4 regions of the Arthrobacter stackebrandtii genome follow, and region 4 is predicted to be linked to each of the others. Evidence: riboswitches for the same ligand, from Rfam matches in the RefSeq annotation. Region 4 holds a riboswitch; each other region holds the start of a gene.
The links. A riboswitch is a leader RNA that binds a small molecule or an ion and turns the genes downstream of it on or off. The one in region 4 is predicted to bind S-adenosylmethionine.

Region 1 (7,304 bases), 2.8 Mb from region 4:
CGGCGCCTCGACCGGCTCGCCCAGCCATTCGGTGACGCGCTCGGCGCTGCCGGCGATGGTCAGCGACGACAGCCGAACCGACGACGGCCGTGCCTGGGACGGGTGCAGGGCGGGGTCGCCCTCCCACTTGAGCATGTAGGGCACCTGGGGATCGGCGATCAGGCCCTTGATGCCGATCTGCTGCCAGATCAGTTCCTGGCCGTCGGGGAACTTGCGGTTGCCCGGCACTGCGCTGCGGCCCAGGCGCTCCTCGAACGGGACCAGGTCGTCAACGGCGACGCACCAGCCCATCCATCCGCCGCCGGCAGCAGACCGCGCCTTGACGGCCTGGCCAAACGGCGCCTTGTCGGAGGCAGGGTGGTCCAGGCACTCGACAATTTCCACATAGTGGTGGTCCGTGAGGGGGATGATCATGTTGCGGGTTCCGAAGCGCGGATGGATTCCGCCCTTCACCGCCTTGACCCCCAAGGCACTCGCGATTCGCTCCGCGGTGGCAGCCAATCCGTCTGATTCACTCGCATAAGAAACATGGTCCATTCGCATGACTTCATCTTGGCACTTTGACGCAGATCACTCGACTTAGTGTGCCCTAAGCCGCATGGGACGTCCGATCTCCTGCGTGCAGGATGTCGGTGCCGTGGGGCAGAATTGAAGCGTGACTGAGACTTCCGCACCCTTGACCCTGCCCACCGCCGCTGCACAGGCCGAGCGCATCATCAACACCATCGCCGCCGAGCTGGGCGTGCGCCCCGCCCAAGTCCGCGCCGCCATTGGGCTGATGGACGACGGCGCCAGCGTCCCCTTTATTGCCCGGTACAGGAAGGAAGCCACGGGGACCCTGGACGATGCACAGCTCCGTGATCTCGAGGAGAGGCTGCGCTACCTGCGCGAGCTCGAGGCCCGCCGGTTGGTGGTGCTGGAAACCATCCACGGGCTCGGCAAGCTGACGGATGCGCTGCGCCGTTCGGTGGAGGCCGCCGCCACCAAGTCGGAGCTGGAGGACTTGTACCTTCCCTACAAGTCCACGCGCAAGACGAAGGCGGATGCCGCCCGCGAGGCCGGGCTCGAGCCGCTGCTCGATGCGCTGTTGTCGGACCCGTCCAAGTTCCCCGCCGTGGAGGCGGACTCCTTCATTGACGCCGGCCGCGGCGTGGCCAGCGCCGACGACGCTTTGGCCGGCGCCCGTGCCATCCTCATTGAGCGGGCCGGCCAGGACGCGGTGCTCGTGGGCGAGCTGCGAGAGCGGCTCTGGAAGACGGGCAGGCTCCGTTCCGCCGTCAAGACCGGCAAGGACAACGAGGGCGAGAAGTTCAAGGACTACTTTGATTTTGCCCAGCCGCCGCACACACTGCCCAGCCACCGCGTTCTGGCCCTGCTCCGCGGCGAAAAGGAGGGGATGCTGACACTGGACCTGGCGGAAGCCGACACCCGTGACGCTGATGCCCAGGCCCAGGCGCGTGCCGCCTATGAAGGTGCCGTGGCCCACTCACTGGGGATCACCGAGTCCGGCCGTGCCGCCGACACCTGGCTCATGACCAGCGCCCGGCTGGCTTGGCGCACCCGCATCCTGACCCGCCTGTCCGTGGACCTGCGCGTGCGGCTGTTCCAGAGCGCCGAAGAGGAATCGGTACGGGTTTTCGCCGCCAACCTCCGGGACGTGCTGCTGGCCGCACCGGCAGGAAACCGCGCCACCCTGGGCCTGGACCCGGGCCTGCGCACCGGCACGAAGGTGGCCGTCGTGGACGGCACCGGCAAGGTTGCCGCCACCGACACCATTTACCCGCACGCCCCGGCCCGGAAGTGGAACGAGTCCCTCTCCACGCTGGTCCGGCTGGCCCAAAAGCACAACGTTGAGCTGATTGCCATCGGCAACGGCACCGCCAGCCGCGAAACTGACAAGCTGGCCGCGGAGCTGGTGGCCGAGCTCAAGCGCCAGAACCCGGAGAGCAAGGTCAGCAAGCTCGTGGTCTCCGAGGCCGGTGCCTCCGTCTACTCCGCCTCGGCGCTTGCCGGCGCCGAACTGCCCGGCATGGACGTGTCCCTGCGCGGCGCCGTCTCCATCGCCCGCCGCCTGCAGGACCCCCTGGCCGAACTGGTCAAGATCGAACCCAAGTCCATTGGCGTGGGCCAGTACCAGCACGACCTCACGCCCGCCAAGCTCGACCGCTCCCTCGATGCCGTAGTGGAGGACTGTGTCAATGCCGTGGGCGTGGACCTGAACACGGCCTCGCCCGCGCTCCTGGCGAGGGTGGCCGGCGTCGGGCCCCTCCTGAGCGAAAACATTGTGGCCCACCGCAATGAAAACGGCCCGTTCACCAAGCGCCGCGAACTGCTGAAGGTGGCGCGGCTCGGCCCCAAGGCCTTCGAGCAGTGCGCAGGGTTCCTGCGGATCACCGGGGGAGCGGAGCCGCTCGACGCCTCGAGCGTGCACCCCGAGGCGTACGGCGTGGCCCGCAAGATCCTCGTTGCGGCGGGTGCCAAGCCGGCTGAAGTCGCTGGCGGCGTTTCGGCCGTGGCCTCCGTCAACCCGGCCGACTTTGTGGACGGCGACTTCGGCCTGCCCACCGTCACGGACATCATCGCGGAGCTGCAAAAGCCCGGCCGCGACCCCCGCCCCCGCTTCGAGACCGCCACATTCACCGACGGCATCGAGAAGATCACCGACCTGCGCCCCGGCATGATCCTCGAGGGCACCGTTTCCAATGTGGCCGCTTTCGGCGCCTTCGTTGACATTGGCGTGCACCAGGACGGGCTCGTCCACGTCTCCGCCATGAGCCACTCGTTCGTCTCCGACCCCCATACTGTGGTCAAGTCCGGCCAGGTGGTGCGCGTGAAGGTCCTCGAGGTGGAGCCGGAGCGCAAGCGCATTTCGCTCACCCTGCGCCTCGATGACGAGGCCGGCCAGCCTTCAGGCGGGAAGTCCGACGCCGGCTCCCGCGGTTCCGGGCGCCCCTCGCCCCAGGGCGGGGGTGCTGAAGGGCGCGGACGCGGGCAGGGTGCGCGCGGTGCCGGGCAGGGCGGAGGTCGGGGACAGGGCCAAGGCGCCGGCGGCCAGGGGCAACGTCGGGGCCAGGGCCAGGGCCAGGGCCAAGAGGCCGTCCGCCCCTCGCGCGAATCCGCCCCGGCTCCCGCCAACACCGCCATGGCCGAGGCGCTGCGCCGGGCGGGGCTGGGGAAGTAGCGTCGCGGTGCCGGGCGGGGACCGCAGCGGGCCTTCGAGCGGTGGCCTCCCGGCGATTCACGCGGTGGCGGTTGTTCCATGGCGCCGGGTGCCGGAAGGTGGGGCCGGCATCCCGGGCCGCGACCGCCATCGAGAGCCGGGCGCCCAAGTACTGTTTGCCGCCAGCGTCCGCTGAAAACCCGCACCATGCCGCCACCAACCATGCCGCGGGGCAGATATTGCGAACCGCCAGGGTTGCACAGGGGGCGGATCGCAACATCTGCCCCCTCGTCGGCACTGCAGTTCTCGAGACGATGAAAATGGCCCTGTCGTCGCTTCGAATCTACAGATACGGCCCCTAAACGAGCTCCCCAATGAGCCGCCAAACGAGCCCCCGGACGACCGCATTGCAGGCCTTGTCTATGTTGTCGCGGACGTCCGGAAACCTTGTCTGTGTTGTCGCGGACGGCTAGGGGCCTTTTCTGTGGCCTCGGCGGCGCCGGCCGTTAGGCTTCACCGTGACCCGTGACCTCTGGCGTCGGCAGCAATCCGGGGGCGTCGACGACCACGGCGGCAGGTGCGGATTCGCTGGTACGGAGCCATCCGGCGTCGTTCATGAATCATTTATTCGCCATATGCCATTTCTGGGTTGGAATTTCAAGCAGAAGTTCGCTAGAAGTCATAAAGTCGTCACAATCTTGCAAGCGCGCAAAGTTTCTTCCAGACTGGTTGCAGGTCATGAGTGTCAGCGAACAGCCCCGGCTAGCTGACCGGCAACCCTCCTTCCGCGGTGGGGTGCCCCGGGTGAAGACCAGGCGCCGGACCAACCGGTCACGGCGCAAGCGCGGGCCATTCGCACCTTGACCCTCCACGCACCACGCGCGGGAGGCTCACAGTTGCAGGCCTCTAGTGTTAAGGAAACAGCCATGAGCAACGGTTGGTCATTTGAAACCCGTCAGATCCACGTAGGCCAGGAGCCGGACGTCACCACTGGTGCACGGTCGCTGCCCATCTACCAGACGACATCGTTCGTGTTCCCGTCGGCCGAGAGCGCCGCCGCCCGCTTTGCCCTGGCGGAGCTGGAGCCCATCTACACCCGCCTGGGCAACCCCACCACGGCTGTCGTGGAAGACCGCATTGCCAACCTCGAAGGCGGTGTCGGTGCGCTCATGCTCGCATCCGGGCAGGCCGCAACCACGTTCGCAATCTTGAACATTGCCGGCGCCGGCGACCACATCGTCTCCAGCCCCAGCGTCTACGGCGGCACGTTCAACCTGCTGGCCCACTCGTTGAAGAAGCTGGGCATCGAGGTCACGTTTGTCTCCGATCCCGACAACCTGGATGAATGGCGTGCAGCCGTGCGCCCCAACACCAAGGCGTTTTTCGGCGAGACAGTCTCCAACCCGCGCCAGGACGTGCTGGACCTGGAAAACATCAGCGCCATCGCCCACGAGGCCGGCGTGCCGCTGATCGTGGACAACACCCTCGCCACCCCGTACCTGATCCGCCCCATCGAGTGGGGTGCCGACATCGTCATCCACTCCGCCACCAAGTACCTGGGCGGGCACGGCAACGCCATTGGCGGCGTCATTGTGGACAGCGGCAACTTCGACTTCGCCGCCAACCCGGAGAAGTTCCCCGGATTCAACACCCCCGACGAGACCTACAACGGACTGGTCTACGCCCGCGACCTCGGCGTGGGCTGCGCACTGGGCGCAAACCTGGCCTACATCCTCAAGGCCCGCGTACAGCTGCTGCGCGACCTCGGTTCCGCCATTTCACCGTTCAACGCCTTCCTGATCGCCCAGGGCATCGAGACGCTGAGCCTGCGCGTGGAACGCCACGTCAGCAACGCCGTGGCGGTCGCCGAGTGGCTGGAGGCCAACGAAAACGTTGAGGCTGTCGCCTACTCCGGCATCCCCTCGAGCCCGTGGTTCGAACGCGGCCGCAAGTACGGTCCCCACGGCACCGGCGCAGTCATCGCCTTTGACATCAAGGGCGGCGCCGAAGCCGGCAAGCGCTTCGTTGACGGACTGGAACTGCACTCGCATGTGGCCAACCTGGGCGACGTCCGCTCGCTGGTCATCCACCCGGCTTCCACCACGCACGCACAGCTCTCACCCGAGCAGCAGCTGGCGGCGGGTGTGCGCCCGGGCCTGGTTCGGCTGTCGGTGGGACTGGAAAACGTCGCGGACATCATCGCGGACCTGGAAGCCGGATTCCGCGCAGCCAAATCAGCGTAAGCCACGTGAATCCAGTGATTCCGACGGCTGTGGAGCGCAAAGTGTTGTCCCCTGAAACCGACGCCGGCACGGCAAAGCCCGCGGCCGCCTGGTCCACCTCTGTGGGCCTGGGCGGCGGCGTGCTGCGCTCAATCCACATCGGTGAACTGCCGCTGGAGGCCGGGGGCGCGCTGCCCTCCGTCACCATGGCCTTCGAATGCTGGGGCACCCTCAATGAGGCCGGCGACAATGCAGTCCTCATCCAGCATGCCCTGACCGGCAGCACCCACGTCAGCCGCGGCGACTCCGAAGAAGACGGGTGGTGGGAGGGTCTCGTGGGCCCGGGCGAGGTCATCGACACCGACAAGTTCTTTGTGGTGTGCGCCAACATGCTCGGCGGCTGCTACGGCACCACCGGCCCTTCCAGCGTCGCCGCTGACGGGCGCCCCTACGGCTCCCGCTTCCCGTTTGTCACCATCCGCGACTCGGTCGAGGCGGAGGCGCGACTGGCCGACCGCCTCGGCATCAGCTCCTGGTACGCCGTCATTGGCGGTTCTATGGGCGGGGCGCGGGCCCTCGAATGGGCTGCAAGCCACCCTGACCGGGTGCGGAGGTGCGCCGTCGTCGCTTCCTGTGCCGCCAGCACGGCCGAGCAGATCGCCTTTGCCCAGGCACAGGTGCTCGCCATCCGCCAGGATCCCAACTTTGCCGGCGGGGACTATTACGACGGCGCACCTCCCACCTTGGGCTTGGGGCTGGCCCGTCGCATTGCCCACATCACCTACCGTTCAGAGGAGGAGATGGGCGGGCGCTTCGGCCGCGACGCGCAGGATGGCGCCACCATCAGCCATGGCCGGCTGGAGGCCCCCGGGGATTCCCGTTACAAGGTGGAGAGCTACCTGGACCACCAGGCCCACAAACTGGTGGGACGATTCGACGCCAACAGCTATATTGCCATCACCGAGGCGCTCATGAGCCACGATGTTGCCCGCGGCCGGGGCACCCTGGAGGAAGCCCTCGCCGAGACGGCGGGTGTGGAATTTGTGGTTGCCGCCGTCAACAGCGACCGGCTGTACTTCCCGGCACAGTCCGAGGAGCTGGCGGCCGCGCTGCCCGGCCAGGTGCCCGTGGCGCGGATCGATTCACCCATCGGCCACGATGGTTTCCTGACGGAGGTCGCAGCCGTGGGAGGGCTGCTCAAGGAGTCGTTCTTCCGGGATTGAAGCACGCCGCCGTCATAAGGGACGTCACTCAAAAAACCCGCCCCGGGGAGCTCCGGGGCGGGTTTTTTGATGCCATGTCGCGGCTCGAGGCTGGGCTTGTCAATGGCCCGGCCCCAGCCTCGGCGTCTTCAAGAACTTCTGGCTAGAACTTCTTGAAGATGCCCTCGCGGTACGCCGCATACTGGTCGGCGTCGACCTGGCCTGCACGGCGCGCCGCGTCGAGGGCATCCAGCTGGCGTTTGAGCTCGGCCTCGGCCTGCATCCGTTCGTTCAGGTATCCCGTGGTCTGGTGGCCGTGAGAACTGTCGTAGCCCTTCAGCGGCACACCGTTGAGCAGTGTTCCCACGTAAGGAGCGGTGCCGCCCTGGTGGGCCGTCCCCGTTTGTTGCGGGAGCTTGGCCTGCGGATGCTGGTGGGCGGGTGCGGCCAAGTGGGGGTTCGCCTGCTCCGCCCGCCTCTTGCGCGCGGACGCCCGGAAGAAGGAAATGAACAGGCCCGCGGCAATGATGATGAATATGAAGTACGGCGGCAGGCTGAATGAGGAAGGCGACGACGCGGCGACACTTCCCGCAGCCAGCGGCACAAGCACAACGGTCACAAGGCACCTCTTTCAGGTAGGGCGCGCGGTGGGCGTGCCTCCTTCCATCCTAGTCGCCCGGTCCGGCTGCGGCCCGGCCCGGCAGGAACCATGGGCCCGGT
Region 2 (7,304 bases), 1.4 Mb from region 4:
GGACAGCGCGTTAAGCAAGGCAAACGCGGCGTCCTTGCGCGTTCCGGAGGCCGGTTCGGCCAGCTCAAATGTCAGCACGGTGCCGCCGGCCTTCATCTGCTTTTTGGCCAGCTCGTACTGCGGGTGCGAGGGCAGGTGGGGGTACAGCACGCGGGCCACCTGCGGCTGCGCCTCGAGGAATTCGCCGAGCGCCAGCGCGTTGTTGCACGAGTGCGTCACGCGCAGGTTCATGGTCTCCAGGCCCTTCGTCAGCACCCAGGCATTGAACGATGACAGCGCCGGCCCGGTGTGGCGCATGAGGTTCTTCACGGGCCCGTCGATGAACTCCTTCGTGCCCAGGATGGCTCCGCCCAGCACGCGGCCCTGGCCGTCAATGTGCTTGGTGCCCGAATACACGATGATGTCCGCGCCGAAGTCGCCGCAGCGCTGCAGCAGCGGGGTCGCGAACACGTTGTCGGCCACCACCTGCGCGCCCGCCGCATGGGCGAGGTCGCACACGGCCTGGACGTCGATGATCTCCTGCATCGGGTTCGACGGGGACTCAAAGAACACGGCCGTGGTCGGCACCGAGAGCGCCTCGCGCCACTGCTCCAAGTCCGGCCCGTCCACAAACACGGTCTCCACGCCCCAGCGCGGGAGCAGTTCGTTCAGGATCACAAAGCAGGAGCCGAAGAGCGAGCGCGACGCCACCACCCGGTCCCCGGCAGCGAGCAGCGCGCCCAGGGCGGTGAACACGGCCGACATGCCGGACGCCGTCGCAAAGCATGCCTCCTTGCCCTCCAACAGCCGCAGCCGTTCCTGGAACGTGGCCACCGACGGGTTGCCGTAGCGTGAGTACACGAACCGGTCCACCTCGCCCGTGAACGCCTGCTCGGCGGCCTCCGCGGACTCGTACACAAACCCGGAGTTCAGGAACAGGGCCTCGGACGTTTCCTGGAAGTTGCTGCGGTCAAGGCCGCCGCGGACGGCTTGGGTGTCCTCTGCCCATGTGGCTGCGTGCTCATTAAAGTTGCTCAATGGTGGTTCCTTGGCTTTCGCTTGTGGTGCTGGTGAAGTACGACGGCGGCCCTTGCGCCATGCGCTTGGCGCACCCCGGGGCCGGTTGGGTTTGGTGTGCCTGCCGGTGGTGGCCGCCTGCGGCTGGCTGGCAGGCCGCGGCAGGCTAGTGCCAGGGCAGCTTGCGGTTCTTCCAGCCGTTGACCACGCGTTCGCCGTAGCGGTCGGGCTCGCCTTCAAACCCCTCGAGGATGTTCCACGCCGTGTAGCCGGCGGCGGTTGCCGCCTCGGCGGCGGCGATGGAGCGGGCGCCGGAACGGCACAGCACCACCAGCTCGGTTCCCGGCTGGACCACCTCGGCCAGCTCGCGCAGGAAGTCCGGGTTGTTGTGGCCGCTGCCCAGGTTCCACTGGATGAAGGCGGGCTTGGCGTTCAGCGCCGAAATGTCCGGCACGCCGATGTGCTGCCATTCACCCTCGGTGCGCACGTCCACCAGGACGGCGCCCGCCGCCACGCGCTCCCACGCCGATTCCGGGCTCACGTCACCTGCGTAGCTCATGCGATGCCCTCGCCGTCGAACTCAAGTTCGGCGTCCAGATCGTCAACCGCGGTGGCGACAGCGGCGTCGCTGACGGCCACGGCGGCGGGCAGGATCACGGCCTGGGCGGCCACCACGGAGGTGCCGTCAAAGGTCACGGCCGGTCCGCCATGGAGCACATACCCTTCCGCGAGGGCTTCCGAAACCCGCTCACAAAAGACGCGGTCGTCGGGGCCGGTGATGAGCCGGTAGGCCAGGGGGGATTCGTGCGCGGACATGGGTACTCCTCATTGCAAGTAGCCGACGCAGCAAGCGGGAGCTGGGGGCGGTGCCTGGGGTTGGGCCAAAGACGCCGCGGGATGGTTCACGCTTGCAAATTGCCAGCCATGGATCACTGGGTTTGCCGAGTATTCACCTGAGGCACCCCGCCGGAACAGAGGGTTGCCGTCCAGCAAGTCAGGGCTTGGCGCTGGCACTCATTACTCCCTTTGAAAATAACACACGCATGCTCCCGGACCGCCACCGCAGGGCGAGTATGGCGCAACATGACGGAAATCAGCAGACGCGCGGGCCCCGGCACTGGCATCATGAATCCATGACCACCACGCGCATGTTTGCCGCCGTCCGCTTCGCCTTTGGCGCCACGACCCTCGCCGCCGTCGGAATTCAGCTGGGCATCCACATCAGCCACGGCTTCAGCGTGCTGAACTTCTTCAGCTATTTCACCAACCTGTCCAACATTTTTGCCGCCGCGGTGCTGGTGGTTGAATCGGTGCTGGCCTGGCGCGGGAAGGACCTTGGCCCGGCCTGGGCGTTGCTGCGCTGCATCTCGGTGGTGTGCATGGCACTGGTGGGCATTGTGTTCAGCGCCCTGTTGCGGGATGTCGACCTCGGCTCGCTCCTGCCCTGGATCAACACGTGGCTGCACTATGTCATGCCAGTCGCCATCGTGGCAGACTGGCTCATCTTCCCGCCCCGCCACCCCATCCCGCTCAAGCGCATCGGCGTGGCCGTGCTGTTCCCGCTGGCCTACCTCGCGTACTCGCTGGTCCGGGGCGCGGCCACCGGCTGGTACGCCTACCCTTTCCTGAACCCGGCCGACGGCGGATACGCTGCGGTCCTGCTGACCTGCCTCATCATTGCGGTGGTGTTCGTGGCCACGACGGCGCTGGCCATGTGGCTGGGCAACAAGCTCGGCGCGCGGCACACCAGCCGCGACAGGTCCTACGCCTAGCTGTACGCGGGGCGGGCTATTCCGTTGCGGCCAGCAGCGCCGACAGCTCGGCTGTGAGCGCGGCACGGGTGGCAGCGTTGCCGATTTCCTGTCCGTCGATCGAGTTGACCGGTGCCAGCAGGCGCAGGCTGGAGATCAGCCACACCGCGTCGGCATCCAACAGGTCGGCGGGTGTGACGGGGCCGTAGCCCAGCTCCCAGCCGGCCTCCCTGGCCGCAGCGAACAAGGCGCCCTGGGTGGTGCCCGGCAGGATCCCGGTGTCCAGGTGCGGGGTGATGAGGCGCTTGACCGGGATGCCGGAATCATCCGAGATGTGTGCCAGGAGGACCGATGAGGTGGGACCCTCCAGCACAAGTTCGTCGTTGCTGGTGAAGATGACGTCATCGGCGCCTACGCTGTGGGCGTGGCGCAGCGCCGCCATGTTGACCGCGTAGGACAGGGTCTTGGCACCCATGAGCAGCCAGGGTGCCCGTGCGGCAATGTCACTGTCGTAGCCGCGCTCCAGCAGGACCACGGCCAGGCCCTTCTCGCGCTGGGCTGCCGCGGACGGGGACACGGGCGCCACGGTGACCCATGAGGTGGGCGAGTCGGCGCCCTCGGGCCCGCGCGTGGAAATGAGCTTGACCACGCACTGCCCGCCGTCAGGGGAGGCTGCGGCGTAGGCCGTGAGCGCCGTCGCAATGGCCGCCTGCCACTCACCCGCGCCGGGGATGGACAGGTCCATGGTGCGTGCGGATACGGCGAGGCGGTCCAGGTGTGCCTGCATCTTGCGGGGCACACCATTTACTGCGAGGAGGGATTCAAAAACCCCGTCACCCCGCGTGAGGCCCTGATCCGTGGCCAAAATGGTGGGGATCGAGGCGTCGGCCAGGCGGCCTGCGGGGTGGACGGGGTCCAGGAAAACCAAAACTGTCATGCGTTAGAGCTTAGCGGCCTTCAGGAATTCCTTGCCGAAGGTGAACGCGCGGATCACGCCGACAACGCCCAGGATGACCAGCATGATGGCGCTCATCATGACCAGCCAGAATGCGGTCCAGCCCGGAATGGCCAGCACGGCGATGCCGGCGATGATGCTGATGATGCCGAAGATGATGGCCCAGCCGCGGCTCTCCGCCTTGCCGGACTCAACCAGGGCAATGATGCCTTCAATGATCCAGCCGATGCCGATCATGATGACAGTGAAGATCAGCAGCGCCTCGCCCGTGGCTGCCGAGTTGCGCAGGGCGATGATGCCCGCGACCATCACAAGCAGGCCCAGGACGATGTTCAGTGCGCGCATGCCGCCGGAGATGCTGTGTCCGAAGATGCCCACGCCCACCTTGATGGCGCCGGCCACCAGGAAGTAGATGCCCAGGATGACGGCCACGACGGCAATGGTCTTCACCGGCCACACGAGCAGGATGATGCCCAGGACCACGGCGATGATGCCGCTGACGCCGAAGGCAACGCGCATGCCGTTGATGGCCTTCTTGGTCAGGGTTGCCGGATCAAGTGCGAAGATGTCGATAGTTTCTTGGGAAGCGCTCATTGTTGCCTCAGCTATTCGTGGTAGGTCAGCCAAGCATAACTGTTGGCCACCGGTGCGCGTGGGAGCGGCGTTGCGGCAATTTCGGCGGATAAGGTGGTGTCACCGGAGCGGGCACGACCCGTCCGGCATTCCGCGACGTTGGGCACGGGAGGTGCGGTGGTTTGGACAGCGATTAGCCTGCCAACGGGCAGTGCATGGGTATCGGCCCTGCTGGTGTTGGTCGACTTGGTCATCCGCGTCGTGGTGCTGGGTGTCATTCCCGGCAACCGGCGCCCCACCACCGCGATGGCCTGGCTGCTGTGCATCTTCTTCCTGCCGTACGTCGGGCTACTGCTGTTCCTCATGTTTGGCAATTTCCGGCTCTCTCGACGGCGGCGGGAGACCCAGGACGACGTCAACCGGCGAATCGTCGAGGGCACCCGCGACATTGCCTCCCAGGTGCCCGACTATGACGGCCCGGCCTGGGTGAAGTCCGCCATGGAACTGAACCAGAACCTGGGCTACTTCCCGGCGCTGGGCGGCAACTCGGTTCAGCTGATCGAGGGGTACCAGGAGTCCCTGGACGCCATGGCGGATGAAATCAGCCGGGCCACGCACTACGTCAATGCAGAGTTTTACATCATGAGCTCCGACGCCAGCACGGACAGGCTGTTCAGGGAATTGGAAGCGGCCGCCGAGCGGGGTGTGCGGGTGCGGGTCCTTTTTGACCACATCGGTTCGCTGCGTGTGCCCGGCTACCGGGGCATGGTCCGCCGGCTCAAGGCCAGCCAGATTGAGTGGCGGCGCATGCTGCCACTGCTGCCGGTCAAGGGCCAGTGGCGCCGGCCGGACCTGCGCAACCACCGCAAGATCTTGGTGGTGGACGGCCGGGTCGGCTTCACAGGTTCCCAAAACGTGATTGAACCCTCCTACCGGAAGAAGCGCAACGTGAAGGTGGGGCGCGAATGGGTGGAGCTGATGTCGCGGCTGGAGGGTCCCATTGTTGGCACGCTCAATGTCATGTTTGCCACCGACTGGTCTTCGGAAACCGAGGAATCGCTGGAGTCGCAGCTGGCGGCGTATCACTGGGATTCCTTCACCGGCGGATCCCTGTGCCAGGTGGTGCCCAGCGGCCCGGGATATCGCACAGAGAACAACTTGCGCCTCTTTAATACGCTGCTGTATTCGGCCGAAGAATGCATCACCATTTCCAGCCCCTACTTTGTGCCGGATGATTCGCTGCTTTACGCCATCACCACGGCCGCCCAGCGCGGGATCACCGTGGAACTGTTTGTCTCCGAGGTGGGCGACCAGTTCCTGGTCCACCACGCCCAGCGCTCCTACTATGAGGCGCTGCTGCGTGCCGGTGTGCGGATCTACCTCTATCCCAAGCCGTTTGTGCTGCATGCGAAGCACTTCACGGTGGACTCTGACGTGGCCGTGATCGGCTCCTCCAACATGGACATGCGCAGCTTCTCGCTCAACCTCGAGGTCACGGTCATGATGATCGATGATGACGTGGTGCGCCAGATGCACGCCGTCGAGGACCACTACCGATCCATGTCCCGGGAACTGCAGCTGGATGAGTGGATGCAGCGGCCCATGCTGGCGCGCTACGTGGACAACGTGGCCCGGTTGACTGCAACAATCCAGTAGTCCCCAGCCGCTCCCAAGCCTCGTTCCTCGGCTTGGGCCCCTCGCGGCTGTGGGCCCAACCGCCTCGGGACCCGTTCATACATGGCCCGCGCTGGGCTGGTGCGCATGAGCACGACTCGTCACGGTTTCGGCGCCTGCGCCCAGAGGGTGGGCGCTCATTGGCGGAAACGGAACGATTTTACGAATGACGCACAGCTAATCGTAAAGCGATGACCAGCTTTGCCAAACGTTTTACGATTAGCACCCCCTCTAATCATAAAATCGGCGCCTGCTGCTCAGCCTGAGGGGAACTTTGCGCCCAGTGTCGAGAGCACTCCGTAGGCCTTGGCCTGGATCTCCTGCCATTCCGCCTCGTCCTCAGAGTCGGCCGTAATGGCGCCGCCGATGCCCAGCGAAAGGTGCGTGCCGCCGTCGTCCGTGTCCTGCAGGACCAGGGTGCGGATGACAACCGAAAGGTCCGTGGCCGCGTTGAGTGAAAAATAGCCGATCGCGCCCGAATAAATCCCGCGGGGGCCGGCCTCGAGCGCGTCGAGGATGGCCATGGTGCTGATTTTCGGCGCCCCCGTCATGGACCCGGCCGGGAAGGCGGCGGCCACGGCCTGCGCACGCGAATTGCCGGGGGCCAGCTGCGCCTCGATGGTGCTGACCATCTGGTGGACCGTGGCATAGCTTTCGATGGCGCACAGCCGCGGCACGGTCAGGGTATTGGGCAGGGCAAAGTGCGAGAGGTCGTTGCGCAGCAGGTCCACGATCATCACGTTTTCCGCGCGGTCCTTGGGCGAGGCGGCCAGGTCCTGCTTGAGTGCGGCGTCCGCGGCGGGGTCCGGGTCGCGGCGGCGGGTGCCCTTGATCGGCTCGGCGCGCATCAGGCCCTCGGAGTCAATGCGCAGGAAACGTTCGGGTGACGTGCTGGCAACGCTCAGGCTGCCCAGGCGCAGGAACGCGGCGAACGGTGCCGGGCTGCGGCGGCGCAGGGCCCGGTAGGCGGCCCACGGGTCCATGCCGTCCTGCGCGTGCGCCTCCAGCGTGGTGGTCAGGCAGACCTCGTAGGAATTGCCGTCGTGGATCTGGGCCTGCGCCGCCGCGATCATGTCCTTGTAGCGGCGCTCGCCGTCCCTCGCCGTGAAGGCGGGCGCCTTGTCCGGCAGGCCCGACGCCGGAGGGCCGGCCTGCGGTGTTGCGCCGGCGAGGGCTGCGGCCGCCAAAGCGGCGGCGTGGGCGGTGTGGACGGTTTCCAGGAAATCCTCTGCCTCCCGGTACGACTGCGGATGCTGGACACCGGTGAGGGCCAGCACGTAGAGGCAGTCCTCCCGGTGGTCCAGCACCACGGCGCGGCCGGCGAAAAGGAGTGCGGCGTCGGGGACGGAGGTTCC
Region 3 (7,304 bases), 2.2 Mb from region 4:
CGGCCTGCGCGATGAGGTGCGTGCTGCCGTTTACCTCAGCCGCTTCACGGATGGTGAGATCGAGGTGGTGGACATTGTGGACACGCCTCTGACACCGCGCGTGGATCTTTGGGTGGGGATGCAAGATAGTGCGCATGCCTCGGCCTTCGGCAAACAGATTCTGGCCGCCCTGGATAGCAACACCCGCATGGACTACATCACCCGCCATCCGCTGGCCGAACTGACGCCTTACACCATTCGATCACCCAAGGAATTCCTGCGGGAACTGGAACAGAATTCCACGGCCATGATGGACCACCAAGAGTACGCCCTGGGCTTCACCTGCCTTGCGGTTCCAGTGTCCACCTCTTCGTGGATTGGGGCCCTGGCGCTTTCCTTGCCCTCCGGACCGCATGACGCCGCCTCCGGAACATCCCGCGCAGAGTATGCCAAAGCGCTTCACGAGGCGGCCGGGCAACTATCGCTGGTGCTTGGCACCGGCCCGGACTTGCCCTGACCCGAGCGCCACGGTCAAGGCCCGCCTTTTCACAGGCTGAAATCTGGGCCGTATCTTCTGGCGCGCCGCCCGCCTACGCTCTGAGGACAGGGACGTTGATCCGGCAATGAGCAGCGCGATGCGCAATGCCACCACCGGTATCGACGCAACCTGTTCGGACACGATGGATGGACAAAGGAGTCGCTATGACCACCGAAACGACTGAGGCCGCAATGGCGCTCAGTGCGGAGCAGCGCCAAGGACTGCTGCGCCAGATGATTCTGATCAGGACCTTTGAAGAGGCCATCCTCCGCGAATATCATGCGGACAAAGGGCCGGGGTTCGACATTGGCAAGGGCCTGATTCCGGGTGAAATGCACCTGGCCGCCGGGCAGGAACCCGTGGCTGCCGGGATATGCGCCCACCTCGAACAAGGGGACGGGCTCACAGCAGCCCACCGCCCGCACCACCTGGCCATCGCCAAGGGGATGAATCTGCGCTCGCTGACGGGTGAGATCTTCGGCCGCGAATCCGGGTTGGGCCGCGGACGCGGCGGGCATATGCACCTCTTCGATCCGTCGATCCATTTCTCCTGCTCGGGCATCGTCGCCGAGGGTTTTCCACCCGCGCTGGGGCAGGCGTTCGCTTTCCGCAACGCCGGCACCAACAACATCGCCGTCACTGTGGCCGGTGAGGGTGCGGCCAATGCCGGCGCCTTCCACGAGTCCCTGAACCTGGCCGCCCTTTGGAAGCTGCCTGTCATCTTCGTCATCGAGGACAATGACTGGGGCATTTCCGTCCCTCGGAGCTCCTCGACGTCGGTTCCCTCCAATGCCGTCCGCGCCGCCGGGTACGGGATCCCGGGTGTTCGGATCGAGGGCAACGACGTGGAAGCTGTCTACGCCGCGGCCGCCGAGGCTGTTGCCCGGGCCCGGGCAGGGGAAGGTCCCAGCTTGATCGAGGTTCACACCCTGCGCCTGTTGGGCCACTTCGAGGGCGACGCCCAGGGCTATCGGACCGATCTGGCCACCGTACCGGGCGAAGACCCCATCCCTGTTTATCGCCAGAAACTGCTCGACGCTGGAGCCGTCACCGAGGCTGAAGTCGCCGCCATGGAAGATGAGGCACGCGCCCAGGTGGAGGACGCCGTCGAGCATGCCAAAAATTCGCCAACGCCCAACCCTGCCGAGGCACTCAAGTACGTCTTTGTGGAAGGAGCCTCGTCATGAGCGCAACAACGGAAAATACGACGGCGGCACGTACGTCCCTGCCGCTTGAACCGCCCGCTGGGACGCGCCGGCTCAACACGGCCAAGGCGCTGCAGGAGGCCATCGGCTCGCAAATGGAGCAGGACCCGTCCGTGTTTGTCATGGGCGAGGATGTGGGAGCCTACGGCGGCATCTTCTCCTCCACAACTGGCCTGCTGGAGAAGTTCGGGCCGGAGCGGATCATTGACACGCCCATCTCGGAGTCGGCCTTCATCGGGCTGGGCATCGGGGCAGCTGTGGAGGGCATGCGGCCCATTGTGGAGCTCATGTTCGTGGACTTCTTCGGCGTCTGCATGGACCAGATCTACAACCACATGGCCAAGATTCACTACGAGTCCGGCGGCAACGTCCGCGTTCCCATGGTCCTCATGACGGCCGTGGGCGGCGGCTATTCCGACGGCGCCCAGCACTCCCAGGCGCTGTGGGGCACCTTCGCACATCTGCCAGGCATGAAGGTCGTGATCCCGTCGAACCCCTACGACGCCAAGGGGCTCATGACGGCGGCCATCCGCTCCGACGATCCCGTGGTCTACATGTTCCACAAGGGTGTCATGGGCCTGGCCTGGATGGCGAAGAACAAGCGCTCCATCGGTGCCGTGCCCGAGGAGGACTATGAGGTCCCGCTGGGCAAGGCGAAGGTGGTTCGTGAGGGGACGGACGTCAGTATTGTGACGCTCTCACTCTCGGTGCACCACAGCCTGGACGTCGCCGAGAAGCTGGCGGACGAGGGCATCAGCGTCGAGGTCCTGGACCTGCGGTCGCTGGTTCCGCTGGACCGTGAGACCATCATCGCCACGGCCTCGAAGACCGGCAAGGTCATCGTGGTCGACGAGGATTACCAGTCCTTTGGCCTTTCCGGCGAGATTGCGGCCACGATCGCCGAGCACAGCCCCACCCTGCTGACGCACTTCAGCCGGGTCTGCATGCCGGATACACCCATTCCATACGCCCAAGAACTCGAATATGCTGTGTTGCCAACGGCCACACGCATTGAGGCCGCGGTCCGAAAGGCGGTTGCCGCATGAGTGAAGTCCTGTTCCCGATGATGACAGGGGATGGCTCCGAGCCCGGCGTCCTGGCCACCTGGTACGTGGCCGACGGGGAAGTGGTTGCGGAAAAGCACCTGCTCGCCGAGGTTGCCATAGACAAGGTCGACGCCGAGATTTACGCCCCCGTTTCCGGCACCGTCCGGCTTCGGGTGGCCGAGGGTGACGAGGTGGCCCAGGGCGCTGTCATCGCCGTGATCGAGCCCTGACTCCTCCAAGCGGCCGGCCGGCCCACGAAGAACACCTGCCGCATGCGGCAGGTGTTCTTCGTGTCCGTGTCATGGGACGGCCCAGGTAATATGAGCTTGTGATTACCGGATCGGCCTCGCGCCACGCACGGATTGGCAAGCCGGCGGGCTCCTGAACCGCGCCCGTTCCGGCCGCGCCCGAAGCCGGGCACCTCCTTCGCACCGCTGAACCCAGCCCCGCCCGCGGCGAACCGCGCCGCACGGCGGGCGACACCACCCAGCGAAGGAGAAAACACCATGCCAGCAACTTTCAACCACACCATCATCGCGGCCACTGACCGGACTGCCTCGGCCCGCTTCTACTGCGACATCCTGGAAGCCGAGCCCGCACAGTCCTGGGGCCCGTTCACCAACATCACCCTGGCCGAGGGGGTCATGCTCCAGTTTGCCGAGCCGCCGGTTCAGATCCAGATGCAGCACTACGCCTTTCTGGTGGACGACGCGCACTTTGACCGCGCGCTCAACCGCTTCAAGGAGGCCGGCATCGAATACTGGGCCGACCCGCAGATGGCGCGCGCAGCCGAGACGAACACCGAGCACGGCGGCCGCGGCGTCTACTTCAGGGACCCTGCCGGGCACGGCCTGGAACTCATCACGCAGCCGTACTTTTAGAAGCGGGGCGGGTGCTTAGTAGGCTTCCAGCTTGAATCCAATGCCGCGCCCGGCGCGCACCCCGGTCTGCGCAACTGTGATCACCAGGGTGCTGATCTCCGGAATCCAGCGTGCCGGCAGGACCGCCTGGCCCAGGGCGGAGACCAGCAGGGCCGGGTCCGGCGACCAGAAGGCGCGGTGCCCGTTCGGGGTCAGGAAGGTGACGGCGCCGAGGTTGACGTCAACGGCGGGCAGCACCGAAATCCCGCGCGTGTGGGCGGCGGCGGGGCGGGTGGAGGGGGCGACAACGGAAAATGACATGGCCTGAACCTTCTCTTGCTCTTGCCTGCGGAGGTCCCCGCCGGCCGCTTCCTCATCCGAACCACCCGTGAAGCATGGGGTTGGCGTGCGGCCAGTCGGAGCTTGGCGCCGCATCTCTTGAAGCTGGTCCCACTGTACGTCCTTTAAGCGCGACGGCGGCGGGTTCCGAAATATATTACGGAACCCGCCGCCGTCGACCATTAATAAACGGCACCAAAAAACGCCGGGAATCCTTGAAGAATTGCGGATTCCCGGCGTTTTCTGCGGGCCGGATGCTGGGGGCCAGATTACTTCGCCAGGGCGGGGGCTTCCTCGTCCGGGTTGGAGTCGGTGGCGGCTGCAGCCAGGCGGTCGTCCCAGGCCTTGCGGATGTGCGCCGGTGTGGGCGGGGTCAGCAGGGACACCACCACGTAGACGATCAGCGAGGATGCCAGGCCGAAGTAGATCGGCTCGTTGGCGTAGATGCCGTCGGCGCTGGGGATGGCGCCGGTGGCGTACAGGATCAGCGAGGCGATCGTGACAATGCAGCCCACGGCCATGGACCAGGCGGCGCCGAGGCCGGTTCCGCGCTTCCAGACCAGGCCGCCGATGATGGCCACCAGGAGGCCGCCGACGAGGATGTCATAGGCGATGGTCAGGGCAAACACGACGTCGTTGAGCACGATCGAGATGGCGACCACGGCAATGCCAAGGACCAGGACGTACCAGCGGTTGGCGTTGACGTCGTGCTCGGGGTTGGAGGTGTCGGAGGTGTCGATCTTCTTGCCGAACCAGCTGGCCACGAACGGGACGACGTCCTTGCGGGCCACGGTGGCGGCGGCGATCAGGGCGCCGGAGGCGGTGGACATCATGGCGGCCACGGCGGCGGCCATTACGATGCCGCCGATGCCCATGGGCAGCAGGTAGGTTGCGACCTCGGCGTAGACGGCGTCCTTGCCAAGGTTTGCCACGTCAATGGTGGGCAGCGCGACGGCGGCTGCCATGCCGATCAGGGCGCCGGCGATGCCGTACAGGACGCAGTAGATGCCGGCCGAGGCGCCGCCCCACCGTGCCACCTGCGGGGTGCGGGCGGTGAAGACGCGCTGCCAGATGTCCTGGCCGATGAGCAGGCCCAGCGTGTAGATGACGAAGTAGGTGATGATGGTCTGCGTGCCGATGCCGTCCCACTGGAAGAAGCTGGCTTCCACCCTGTCCTGGATGCCGGACAGGCCGCCGGCGGCGTTCCAGGCGAAGGGCAGCATGAGGAAGAAGATGCCCACGGTCTTGATGATGAACTGCACCTGGTCGGCCAGGGTGATGGACCACATGCCGCCGATCGTGGAGTAGATCAGCACGATCACGCCGCCGATGGCGATGGCGAGCCAGCGGTCCCAGCCAAAGAGCACCACAAAGATGGTGGCATAGGCGCCGGTGGAGGTTGCCGAGATCATGATGGTGTAGGCCAGCATGACGATGCCGGACATCTTGGTGGTCTCCTGGCCGTAGCGCAGGCTGAGCATCTGCGAGACCGTGTAGATCTTCAGCTTCTGCAGGGTGGGCGCGAACAGCAGGCTGAGCAGCAGCACGCCCATGCCGATGGCCACCACGAGCCACATGCCGGAGATGCCGAACTTGTAGCCCAGGCCCACGCCTCCCACGGTTGAGGCGCCGCCAAGGACGACGGCGGCCATGGTGCCGGTGTAGAGGAAGGGTCCCAGGCGGCGGCCGGCCACGAGGAAGTCGCTGTTGTTCTTGGTGCGGGACTTTCCCCACCAGCCAAAGGCCAGCATGGCCACCAAATATAAGACAACAATGGCTATGTTTAAGTCCATGCGAAGCTCCAGTGCGCGAAGTTGATGATTGGTCCCCAAGTAATAAATTGCCTCTAAAGCAACAATTGTTGTCTATTAGGCTAAACTGTGATGGTAGTTACAGTCAATATGCCGTCTGAAAACACGGGGCGGCCACGTCCTGCAAGGAGCCCCATGAAAGCCCTGCCCCTGGAACCCAGCACCGATCCGGTGGCGATCGGATCACGGATCCGTGCGGCTCGGCAGGACCAGCGGCTCACGATCGAGCAGGTGGCCGATGCAACCGGGCTCACCAAGGGGTTCCTGAGCCGGGTCGAGCGGGATTTGACCTCACCCAGTGTGGCCTCACTGGTGACACTGTGCCAGGTGCTTTCGATTTCCATCGGCGACCTCTTTTCCGCCCCGGAAATCCATTTGGCCCGCCGCGGGGAGGGCCCCCGCATCTCCCTGGGCGGCGAGGGGATTGTCGAGCGGCTCCTGACGTCGCGTTCCGAACGGCGCCTGCAGATCCTTGGCGCCACCATTGAACCGTTCGGCCGCGGGGAATCGGAACTCTATGCCGTGGACTGCGACGTGGACGTGCTGCACATCGTCAGCGGCGAACTGAGGCTGCGCATGACGCAGGAATCCTATGACCTCAAGGCGGGGGACACCCTGTCCTTCCCGGGCCGGGAACCGCACAGCTGGGAAAACCTCACGGACAGGCCTGTTGAGGCGCTGTGGATCCTGGTGCCGGCCGCCTCGGGCTCCGGCGGCTAGGCGCTTCCCATGACACCCGGCATTGTGGTGGAAGCCGAGTTGCCGGCCCGTCTCTCCGACTATGACGCAGTTGTTGCACAAAAAGCGAGTAAGCAAGCGCTTTCCGCTGCAACAACGGCGTCATAGATGGGTCGGCAGGGAGCACGCACCGTCGGGCGCTACCCCGTTCCTCAGCCCACGTGCACCCAGGGGCGCAGGGTCAGCTCCGGCTCGGCCTCGCGGAGGACCTCGCGGGTGACGGGTGCGATCTCGCCCTCGCCGATGAACAGGTACTTCAGCAGGTTCTTGATGGGGTTGCCCTCCGTCCAGCGGAAGTAAATATGCGGGATCAGGCCGGTGGCGTCGCGGATGTGAAGAAGGACGGCTGCGATGGTGTTGGGGACGTTGGAGGAGTGGACCTGCAGGATCTTGAAGCCGTGGCGGGTGATGCCGCGGACCTCGAGGGCGGTTTCAAAGTCGGAGGAGTCGTCCACGATGACCTCCATGAAAAGCACCTCGCGGGGGTCGCCGATCTCGTTGACGGACGCCGCGTGGGCCAGCTTGCGGCGGTAGGCGGAGGCGCTGCGGGTCTTGGGGTCGTGCGAGATGATGCGGATGGTGCCCTCGTCCACCGCGGCCACAAAGTTCATGGCGGCCTCGTCCATGCGGATCCACGTGGCGCGCAGTTCAAACGAGCGCCGCATGCGGGAGAGCAGGCTGACAATGACGATGCCCAGAATGAACAGGAGGGCGATCTTCAGGCCGTCCGGGCGCTCGATCGAGTTGGCCACGGTGGTGTAGATGAACGCCACGGACACGGCGCCGAA
Region 4 (7,304 bases):
GTGCCGTTGGACGGCGTCAGAGCTTGTGGCTGCGCCAAGTCTGGGCGAGATAGGGGAGCTCCAGTTCCTGGCCGTGCGCATGGCCCAGGTGTTCAAGCAAGTACCAAGCCAGATTGCCCATGACCTTTTCGCGGGTGGCATCGGATGCCTTGAGGTAGTAGCTGCGTGACTTAGCCAGCTCCATGATCCCCTCCGGCGTCAGCGGCTGCGCCCACCGGGTGTTGTGTGCTTCCGGTGCCGAGAACTCGGGGCCAACCTCGGGGCGGAAGTCGGGCTTGTGCACGTCGCCCGCGTGCATGATCCGGGCGAGGCGGTGGACCCACGGGAGGCTGACGTCGAGCTGGTTCCACACCAGCCCAAGGGTGCCGCCGGGCCGCAACACCCGTGCAATCTCGGTGCTGGCGGCCACTGGGTCGACCCAGTGCCAGGCCTGGGCCACCACCGCCAGGTCCGCCGATGCGCCGGGCAGGTCCAACTGTTCTGCAGTGCCGGTGACGGCCGTGACCTCTGGCAGGTTGGCCGTGAGCTGGGCGAGCATGTCGGTGGAAGGGTCGACGGCGGTAACGGTCCAGCCGCGTCCGGCCAGCAACTGCGTGTACTTTCCCGTGCCCGCACCAATGTCCAGGACATCGCGGACGGGGCCGGCCGTTTCCAGCAGCCAGTCCAGTGAATCGGCAGGGTAGCCGGGACGGACCTTGTGGTAATGGTCGCCGCCCTCAAGGAACGCTGCAGCCATGTGCCTGCGCCGTTCCGCGTCGAAAACCGGTCCGCCCATGCCTGCCATGTCCACTCCCACCAACGTTGTGCCTCCTGCTGCCGCTCAACTTTACCGTGGGCAGGGCCGCCCCATCCCCATGAAGCCCGCAGCAATGGCATCAATCAATGCACGCGACGCCATCGCAGCAATGGCTGGATTTCTCGAAACCCCATCGCAGTACGCAAGACGCAGTGCTTGGCTGTGGCACACCCCGCCGCACCGAGGTGCGACAGGGCTGGCCGAAAATCCGTCATTGGTGCGACAGGGATGGCCGAAAAGCGGTCATTGGTGCGATGGCGTCGAAGGGAGGGGCGTGGACTAGTCGGTGGCGCAGGGGGCTGCGCCGGCTGTCCCCGGGGTGTTGGGTGCCCAGTCGGGGTAGCTGCGGGTGTCGTTGGCGGGGACCCACCGGCCGGCGTCCACAACGTAATCCCAGCCGAGGCCGTCGCGCAGCAGTGCGGCCACGCCGTCGATCAGGCGCTGGGCATCCTCCAGCCGCGAGCCCACGCCGAAGCTGGCCCGCAGCGAACCGGCCGGCAGGCCCAGCCGGTTGAGCAGCGGGTGGGCGCAGAACTTGCCGTCGCGCACGCCCACACCGTGTTCGGCGGAGAGGTAGGCGGCGACCAGTCCGGCGTCGTATCCGGTGACCGAGAAGTTGACTACGCCGATGCTGCCGCAATCTGCGTAGTCGGCGCCGTCGTTGAACAACTCATGGACGCTGGCACCGTCGAGCGCGGCGAGCCCGTCCACCAGGTGCCTGCGAAGCTGCTGCTCGTGCTCGTGCCACTGCGCGGCGTCCAGCCCGGCGAGGACCTCGGCGGCCCGGGCCAGTGTGGCGGCGCCCAGCACGTTGGGGGAGCCGGCCTCGTGGCGGGCCGGTCCCTCGGTCCAGCTGGTCGACTCGAGGCGGACCTCCTTCACGGCGCCGCCGCCGGCCAGGTGCGGGGCCCCGGCGTCGAGCCAGTCGGGGCGGCCCACCAGGACGCCTGCACCAAAGGGGGCGTAGAGCTTGTGGCCGGAGAAAGCCAGGTAGTCGATGCCGCTCGAGGCCAGGTCGATGCGGCGGTGCGGGGCGAGTTGCGCGGCGTCAACCACGATCCGGGCGCCGTGCTTGTGCGCCAGCGCGGCAAGCTCGGCCACGGGCAGGACCTCGCCCGTGACATTGGAGGCGCCGGTGACGGCCAGCAGCACCACGTTCCCGGCGCGCAGCTGCGTTTCCACGCGGGCCAGGGTCGAGGCGATGGAGCCGGCGGCAACCACTGACCTGTGCGGGAGCGCCTGCCACGGGAGGAGGTTCGCGTGGTGCTCGATGTCCAGGTAGAGCACCTCACCGTGGGCGTTGGAGCGGCCCTCGGTGAAGCCGCGCTGCTTCAGGATGGATTCGACGCAGCCGGCCAGGAGGTTCAGGGAGTCGGTGGTGTTGCGCGTGAAAATGACGGTGTCGTCTGCGCGGGCGCCCACAAACTTGGCCACGATGGTGCGGGCGTTCTCGTACACCGAGGTGCTCACCTGGGAAGCGTATCCGGCCCCCCGGTGCACGCTGGCGTAGTAGGGCAGCACCTCATTCAGGTGTGCGGCCACCTCTTCCACGGCCGGGGCCGAGGCGGCGTAATCCAGGTTTGCATAGCGCACATGCCCGCCGGTGATGAGGGGCGCGGGCAGTTCCGCACCGACAACCGGCAGCAGGGGGTCGGCGGCAAGTCCGGACAATTTCAGGGTGGCTGATTCCAACAGGGCAGAGCTCATGAGTAGTTCCTTCGACGAAGGACCCTTGGGTGCCAAGGAGTCCGCGCTTGCCAAGACCGCTCCGGCCTGGCCAGGTCGTCACCCGGGGCACCCCGCCGCGAAAGGAGGGTTGCCGGCCAGCAAACCGGGGTTTAGCGCTGGCACTCGTGACCTATGCACAAGAGATTAGCCCAACTTTTTGACATGTGCATTTGTTACGCCGTGTGTCGTCACCTGGCCTGGCCGCGGCGCAGGGCAACGAACAAGTGCGACGGCGGGAGTCCGCCGTCGCACTTAACCCACCTGTGCTTCTACCTGGTTGGGGAGGGTGTGGGCATCAGCTGAGGAGGTCGTCCCAGCTGGGGTTCAGGCGCTGCAGCACCTCCGTGTGCAGGATGGAGTTGGTGGCCAGGGCGTTGCCGCCGTAGGGGCCGTCGACGCCGTCGAGCGAGGTGAAACGGCCGCCGGCCTCCTGCACGATCGGGACCAGGGCGGCCATGTCGTAGAGGTTGAGCTCCGGCTCGCAGGCAATGTCCACGCTGCCCTCGGCGACCATGCAGTACGACCAGAAGTCGCCGTACGCGCGGGTGCGCCAGACGTCGTCGGTCAGTGCGATGAAGTCATCGCGGTTGCCGCGCTCCTTCCATCCGGTCATGGAGGAATATGACATGGAGGCGTCCTTGAGCTCCGTGACGTTGGAGACGCGGATGCGGGTGGCGGAGGCGAGGGACTTGCCCATGTAGGCGCCGGTGCCCTGGGCCGCCCACCAGCGCTTGCCCAGTGCGGGTGCGCTGACGAGCCCAACAACGGGAACGCCGTCGTCCACGAGTGCGATCAGCGTGGCCCAGACGGGGACGCCGCGGACAAAGTTCTTGGTGCCGTCGATGGGGTCGATGATCCAGCGGCGCGTGCCGTGCCCGCTGCTGCCGAACTCCTCGCCCAGGACGGCGTCGCGCGGGCGGACGCGGGCGAGCTGGCTGCGGATGGATTCCTCGGCGGCCTTGTCGGCGTCCGTGACCGGGGTCAGGTCCGGCTTGGTTTCGATGGCCAGGTCGAGGGCCTTGAAGCGGGACATGGTCAGGGAATCCACGCTGTCCGCGAGCACGTGGGCGAGGCGGAGGTCGTCGTTGTACGTCTGGGGTTCGATGGTCATGGTGATTACGCTATCGCGGATTGGGCCCGGGTTCGGGCAGGGCCACTCCCCAACGACCTTATGCGCAGCGACGGGCCGGCACCGTGCGCATGGCCAAGCCCGTGTTTGGGTATGCGCAAGATTCACCTCCCAACGTGGCGCCAGTGAAGGAGCTGCGCCCGATGCCACCCCGAACCGTGCGCATGGCCAAAGCCGTGTTTGGGTATGCGCCAGATGGCCACCCAACTGTGCGCATAGGACCCAAGGGAGGGGCTTTGACCGCGGCCTGCCGTTGACCACGGCCCTGCCTGCGCAAGCTGGTCCGTGACGGACTCCCGCTCCTGCGCGTGGTTTGGGCACAACCACGCGCAGCCCAAGAGTGGCGCATCGTTTGTCCGTGACCGAGCGCAGGAGCAGGGCGGGCCGGGCGCCGTCGGGGTCAGTCGGTGACGCCGAGCTCCTTCTCAGCCGCGCGGCCTTCGGTGCGGTCGCTGGTGCCGAGGAGGCGGCGCAGCGACGCCAGGCGGGCCGGGCCGGCGTCGCCCGCGCTTCCCTCGGCAACCCACGGATCCAGTCCGCAGTTCACGGCGGCGCTGTCATGCTTGCAGCCGCGTTCGCAGTTCTCGGCGCCCGGGGCCAGGTCCGGGAAGGCCTGCAGGATCCGGTCGGCGTCAACATGCGCCAAGCCGAAGGATCGGATGCCGGGGGTGTCGATGATCCAAGACCCCGGCAGGCCGTCCTGCAGCTGCAGCGCCAGCGCGGACGAGGACGTGTGCCGCCCGCGGCCGGTGACGGCATTGACGCCGCCGGTGGCGCGCTGGGAACCTGTCAGGGCGTTGACCATGGTGGACTTGCCGACGCCGGAGTGCCCCACCAGCACGGAAACCTTCCCATCGAGATAGCCGTGCAGCTGCTCGACGGCGCCCCCGGCCAGGAGGGCGGAGTCGCCGTCGTCGGAGCGGGCGTCAATGCCGGAGGCGCCGTCCGCGGCCGTGCGGCTGATGATGACCGTCATGTCCAGGTGCTCGTAGTTGGCGAGCAGCTCGGCGGGGTCCTTGATGTCCGTCTTGGTGATCAGCAGCAGCGGCTCGATGCCGGAATCGTAGGCGGCCACGAGGGCGCGGTCGATGAAGCCGGTGCGCGGCTCCGGGTTGGCGGCGGCCACCACGATGACCAGCTGGTCGGCGTTGGCCACCACCACCCGCTCCACGGGGTCGGTGTCGTCGGCGCTGCGGCGCAGCAGCGTGCGGCGCTCCTCGACCCGGACCAGCCGGGCCAGGGTGTCGGGCTTGCCGGAGGTGTCCCCGACGAGCGCCACAAAGTCGCCGGCCACCACGGGGTTGCGCCGCAGTTCCCTGGCCCGGGCGGCGATCAGGGTGCGCTCGGTGGACAAGTCCTCGTCGACGATGGCGGTGTAGCGCCCCCGGTCCACCGTGATGATCCGGCCAATAACCGCGTCGTCATGGGCGGGCCGGTCCTTGGTTCGCGGCCGGCTGCCCTTCTTGTTGGCCCGGACGCGGACATCGGATTCGTCCCAGTTGCTGTAATCTCGTGCCATGCGCCTATGCCCCGGCTTCAACCGCCGAAGCGTTGTCCGCACTTGATGACGGTTCGGCGGTCTGGGCCACCATGGCCGCCCACATGGCAGGGAAGGCCGGCATGGTCTTGGCGGTGGTGGCGATGTTCTCAACCTCGACGCCGGGCACGGCCAGTCCAATGATGGCGCCGGCCGTGGCCATGCGGTGGTCATGGTAGCTGTGGAACACCCCGCCGTGCAGGGGGGCAGGGTTGATGATGAGCCCGTCCTCGGTCTCGACGGCGTTGCCGCCCAGTGCGTTGATCTCCGCCACGAGCGCGGCGAGGCGGTCGGTCTCGTGCCCGCGCAGGTGGGAGATGCCGCGCAGCTGCGACGGCGTCGAGGCCAGGGCGGCGATGGCGGCCGTGGAGGGGGCCAGCTCCGAGGTGTCGGAAATGTCGACGCCGAGGATCTCGGGGCCGCCGGTGACAGTCAGGATGCCGTCCTCCAGGGTGACCGTTGCGCCGAACTGGGGGAGGATCTCACGCCACTTGTCGCCCACCTGGGTGGTGTTGGACGGCCAGTTCGGGATGCGGACGGTTCCGCGCGTGGCGAGGGCAGCCGCGAGGAACGGGCCGGCGTTGGAGAGGTCCTGCTCCAGGGACACATCAAACGCGGCGACGGGGCCGGGCGTCACGATCCAGTTCAGCGGAGTGGAGTCATCCACCACGACGCCGAGGGAACGAAGCACCTCCACCGTCATGGAGATGTGGTCCACGCTGGGCACGGACTCGCCCACGTGCTCCAGGTGCAGGGGTGTGTTAAAACGGGCCGCAACCAGCAGGATCGCGGAGATGAACTGCGAGGAGCCGCCGGCGTCGACCTGCACATGGCCGCCGTCCACGGAGCCGGTGCCGTGGACGGTGAACGGCAGGAAGCCGTCTTCCGCGTCTTCGACCCGCACGCGGAGCCCCTCCAGCGCAGCCACAATGGGAGCCATGGGGCGCACCAGGGCCGCGGGGTCGCCGTCGAACTTCACGGCCCCGGAGACCAGCGCGGCCAGCGGCGGGACAAAGCGCATGACCGTGCCGGCAAGCCCGCAGTCAACGGTGAGGCCCGCGGGGGCGGTGAAGCCGGCCGGGATGGGCGTGACCACCAGGTCTGGGACGTCTCCTGCGCCCGGCATCTCGGTGATGCCGGCGCCGAGGGCGCGCAGCGCACCGATCATGAGGTCCGAATCGCGGGACTGCAGCGGGGCGCGGAGGCGGGATTCACCGTCGGCAATGGCTGCGAGGACAAGGTACCGGTTGGTCAGCGACTTGGACGCGGGGATGGTGACGGTGGCGTCCAGGGGGGTGGCGGAGAAGGGTGCGGGCCAATGGGCGGTCATGTGTTGTTACTGTCCTGTCACGTCGTGGGCGAGGGCGCGGACCTGCTTGTCCGCATTCTGCAACTGCTTCTTGGTGTTCTTCTTGCCGGCCTCAACGAGCTTCTCGGAACGCCAGGCCAGGCCGGGGCGCCCGGCAGTGTCAACGCTGGCCAGCAGCGCACCGCCGATCAGGCCGATGTTCTTGCCCAGCTGGTTGCGGCGGTGGGCGCGGTTTTCCTTGGTGGACTGGTCCGCGTTGCGGTACTCGGCCACCGTGTTCAGGCCGGCGGTCAGCGCCAGCACCACGGCGGCGGGCCGCGCGAACTTCCCGGTGGCCAGCAGCACGCCGGCACCCACCTGCGTGCCGGCAATCACGCGGGCCAGGTTCTTCTGGCTCGTCTCCACGGGCAGGGCGGCACCCAGCGGGCGCAGGACCGGTCCCAGCGAGACCGCGGTTTGCTCGGCATTGCGCAGCCGGTCGATGCCGGAAAGGATGAACGAGGACGCCAGCATGGGGCGGGCAAGGGCGCGGACAATGGTCAAGGAAGCCTCCTGTATGGTGCTCGTTGCCTTCCGGCGGTGGCGGCAGCCGGGCTGCGGAAGGCTCTTGCTGTGTACAAGTCTCCCACCTTGGTGCCGTGTTTGCGGAATATCCGACGGCGCCGGCCGGTTTGCATCATTAGCGGTGCCTTGCGAAGCGGGCATCCAAGGGACGCACCATGCCATGGAAAGGAACGCCAATGCAGACACTGAGCCCACAGGCCGCGCCCGCAGCGGGCTTCCAGCTGCAGGTGAGCATAGACTC

Region 1: it holds a riboswitch for S-adenosylmethionine, as region 4 does, so the genes downstream of both, JOF48_RS00940 (bifunctional o-acetylhomoserine/o-acetylserine sulfhydrylase) here and JOF48_RS13065 (aminotransferase class V-fold PLP-dependent enzyme) in region 4, are expected to answer to the same signal.
Region 2: it holds a riboswitch for S-adenosylmethionine, as region 4 does, so the genes downstream of both, JOF48_RS06495 (DUF1737 domain-containing protein) here and JOF48_RS13065 (aminotransferase class V-fold PLP-dependent enzyme) in region 4, are expected to answer to the same signal.
Region 3: it holds a riboswitch for S-adenosylmethionine, as region 4 does, so the genes downstream of both, JOF48_RS03255 (hypothetical protein) here and JOF48_RS13065 (aminotransferase class V-fold PLP-dependent enzyme) in region 4, are expected to answer to the same signal.

The regions. Positions count from the first base shown of each region.
Region 1 is NZ_JAGIOI010000001.1:199,233-206,536, reverse strand. Features, by position in the region: gene JOF48_RS00950 (VOC family protein) at 1-543, opposite strand, end outside; gene JOF48_RS00945 (Tex family protein) at 677-3,181, shown strand; SAM riboswitch class IV at 3,895-4,011, shown strand; gene JOF48_RS00940 (bifunctional o-acetylhomoserine/o-acetylserine sulfhydrylase) at 4,087-5,403, shown strand; gene metX (homoserine O-acetyltransferase MetX) at 5,505-6,605, shown strand; gene JOF48_RS00930 (hypothetical protein) at 6,748-7,203, opposite strand.
Region 2 is NZ_JAGIOI010000001.1:1,556,901-1,564,204, reverse strand. Features, by position in the region: gene JOF48_RS06505 (O-succinylhomoserine sulfhydrylase) at 1-1,017, opposite strand, end outside; gene JOF48_RS06500 (rhodanese-like domain-containing protein) at 1,163-1,555, opposite strand; gene JOF48_RS06495 (DUF1737 domain-containing protein) at 1,552-1,812, opposite strand; SAM riboswitch class IV at 1,896-2,018, opposite strand; gene JOF48_RS06490 (Pr6Pr family membrane protein) at 2,130-2,768, shown strand; gene JOF48_RS06485 (aminodeoxychorismate lyase) at 2,785-3,684, opposite strand; gene JOF48_RS06480 (HdeD family acid-resistance protein) at 3,688-4,296, opposite strand; gene cls (cardiolipin synthase) at 4,507-5,931, shown strand; gene pabB (aminodeoxychorismate synthase component I) at 6,207-7,304, opposite strand, start outside.
Region 3 is NZ_JAGIOI010000001.1:785,243-792,546, reverse strand. Features, by position in the region: gene JOF48_RS03280 (IclR family transcriptional regulator) at 1-496, shown strand, start outside; gene JOF48_RS03275 (thiamine pyrophosphate-dependent dehydrogenase E1 component subunit alpha) at 682-1,704, shown strand; gene JOF48_RS03270 (alpha-ketoacid dehydrogenase subunit beta) at 1,701-2,768, shown strand; gene JOF48_RS03265 (biotin/lipoyl-containing protein) at 2,765-2,998, shown strand; gene JOF48_RS03260 (VOC family protein) at 3,275-3,649, shown strand; gene JOF48_RS03255 (hypothetical protein) at 3,665-3,949, opposite strand; SAM riboswitch class IV at 3,962-4,072, opposite strand; gene JOF48_RS03250 (sodium:solute symporter family protein) at 4,237-5,760, opposite strand; gene JOF48_RS03245 (helix-turn-helix domain-containing protein) at 5,914-6,498, shown strand; gene JOF48_RS03240 (APC family permease) at 6,669-7,304, opposite strand, start outside.
Region 4 is NZ_JAGIOI010000001.1:3,006,178-3,013,481, forward strand. Features, by position in the region: gene JOF48_RS13060 (class I SAM-dependent methyltransferase) at 17-784, opposite strand; gene JOF48_RS13065 (aminotransferase class V-fold PLP-dependent enzyme) at 1,076-2,503, opposite strand; SAM riboswitch class IV at 2,542-2,655, opposite strand; gene hisN (histidinol-phosphatase) at 2,820-3,635, opposite strand; gene rsgA (ribosome small subunit-dependent GTPase A) at 4,054-5,172, opposite strand; gene aroA (3-phosphoshikimate 1-carboxyvinyltransferase) at 5,177-6,520, opposite strand; gene JOF48_RS13085 (DoxX family protein) at 6,527-7,042, opposite strand; gene JOF48_RS13090 (sigma-70 family RNA polymerase sigma factor) at 7,240-7,304, shown strand, end outside.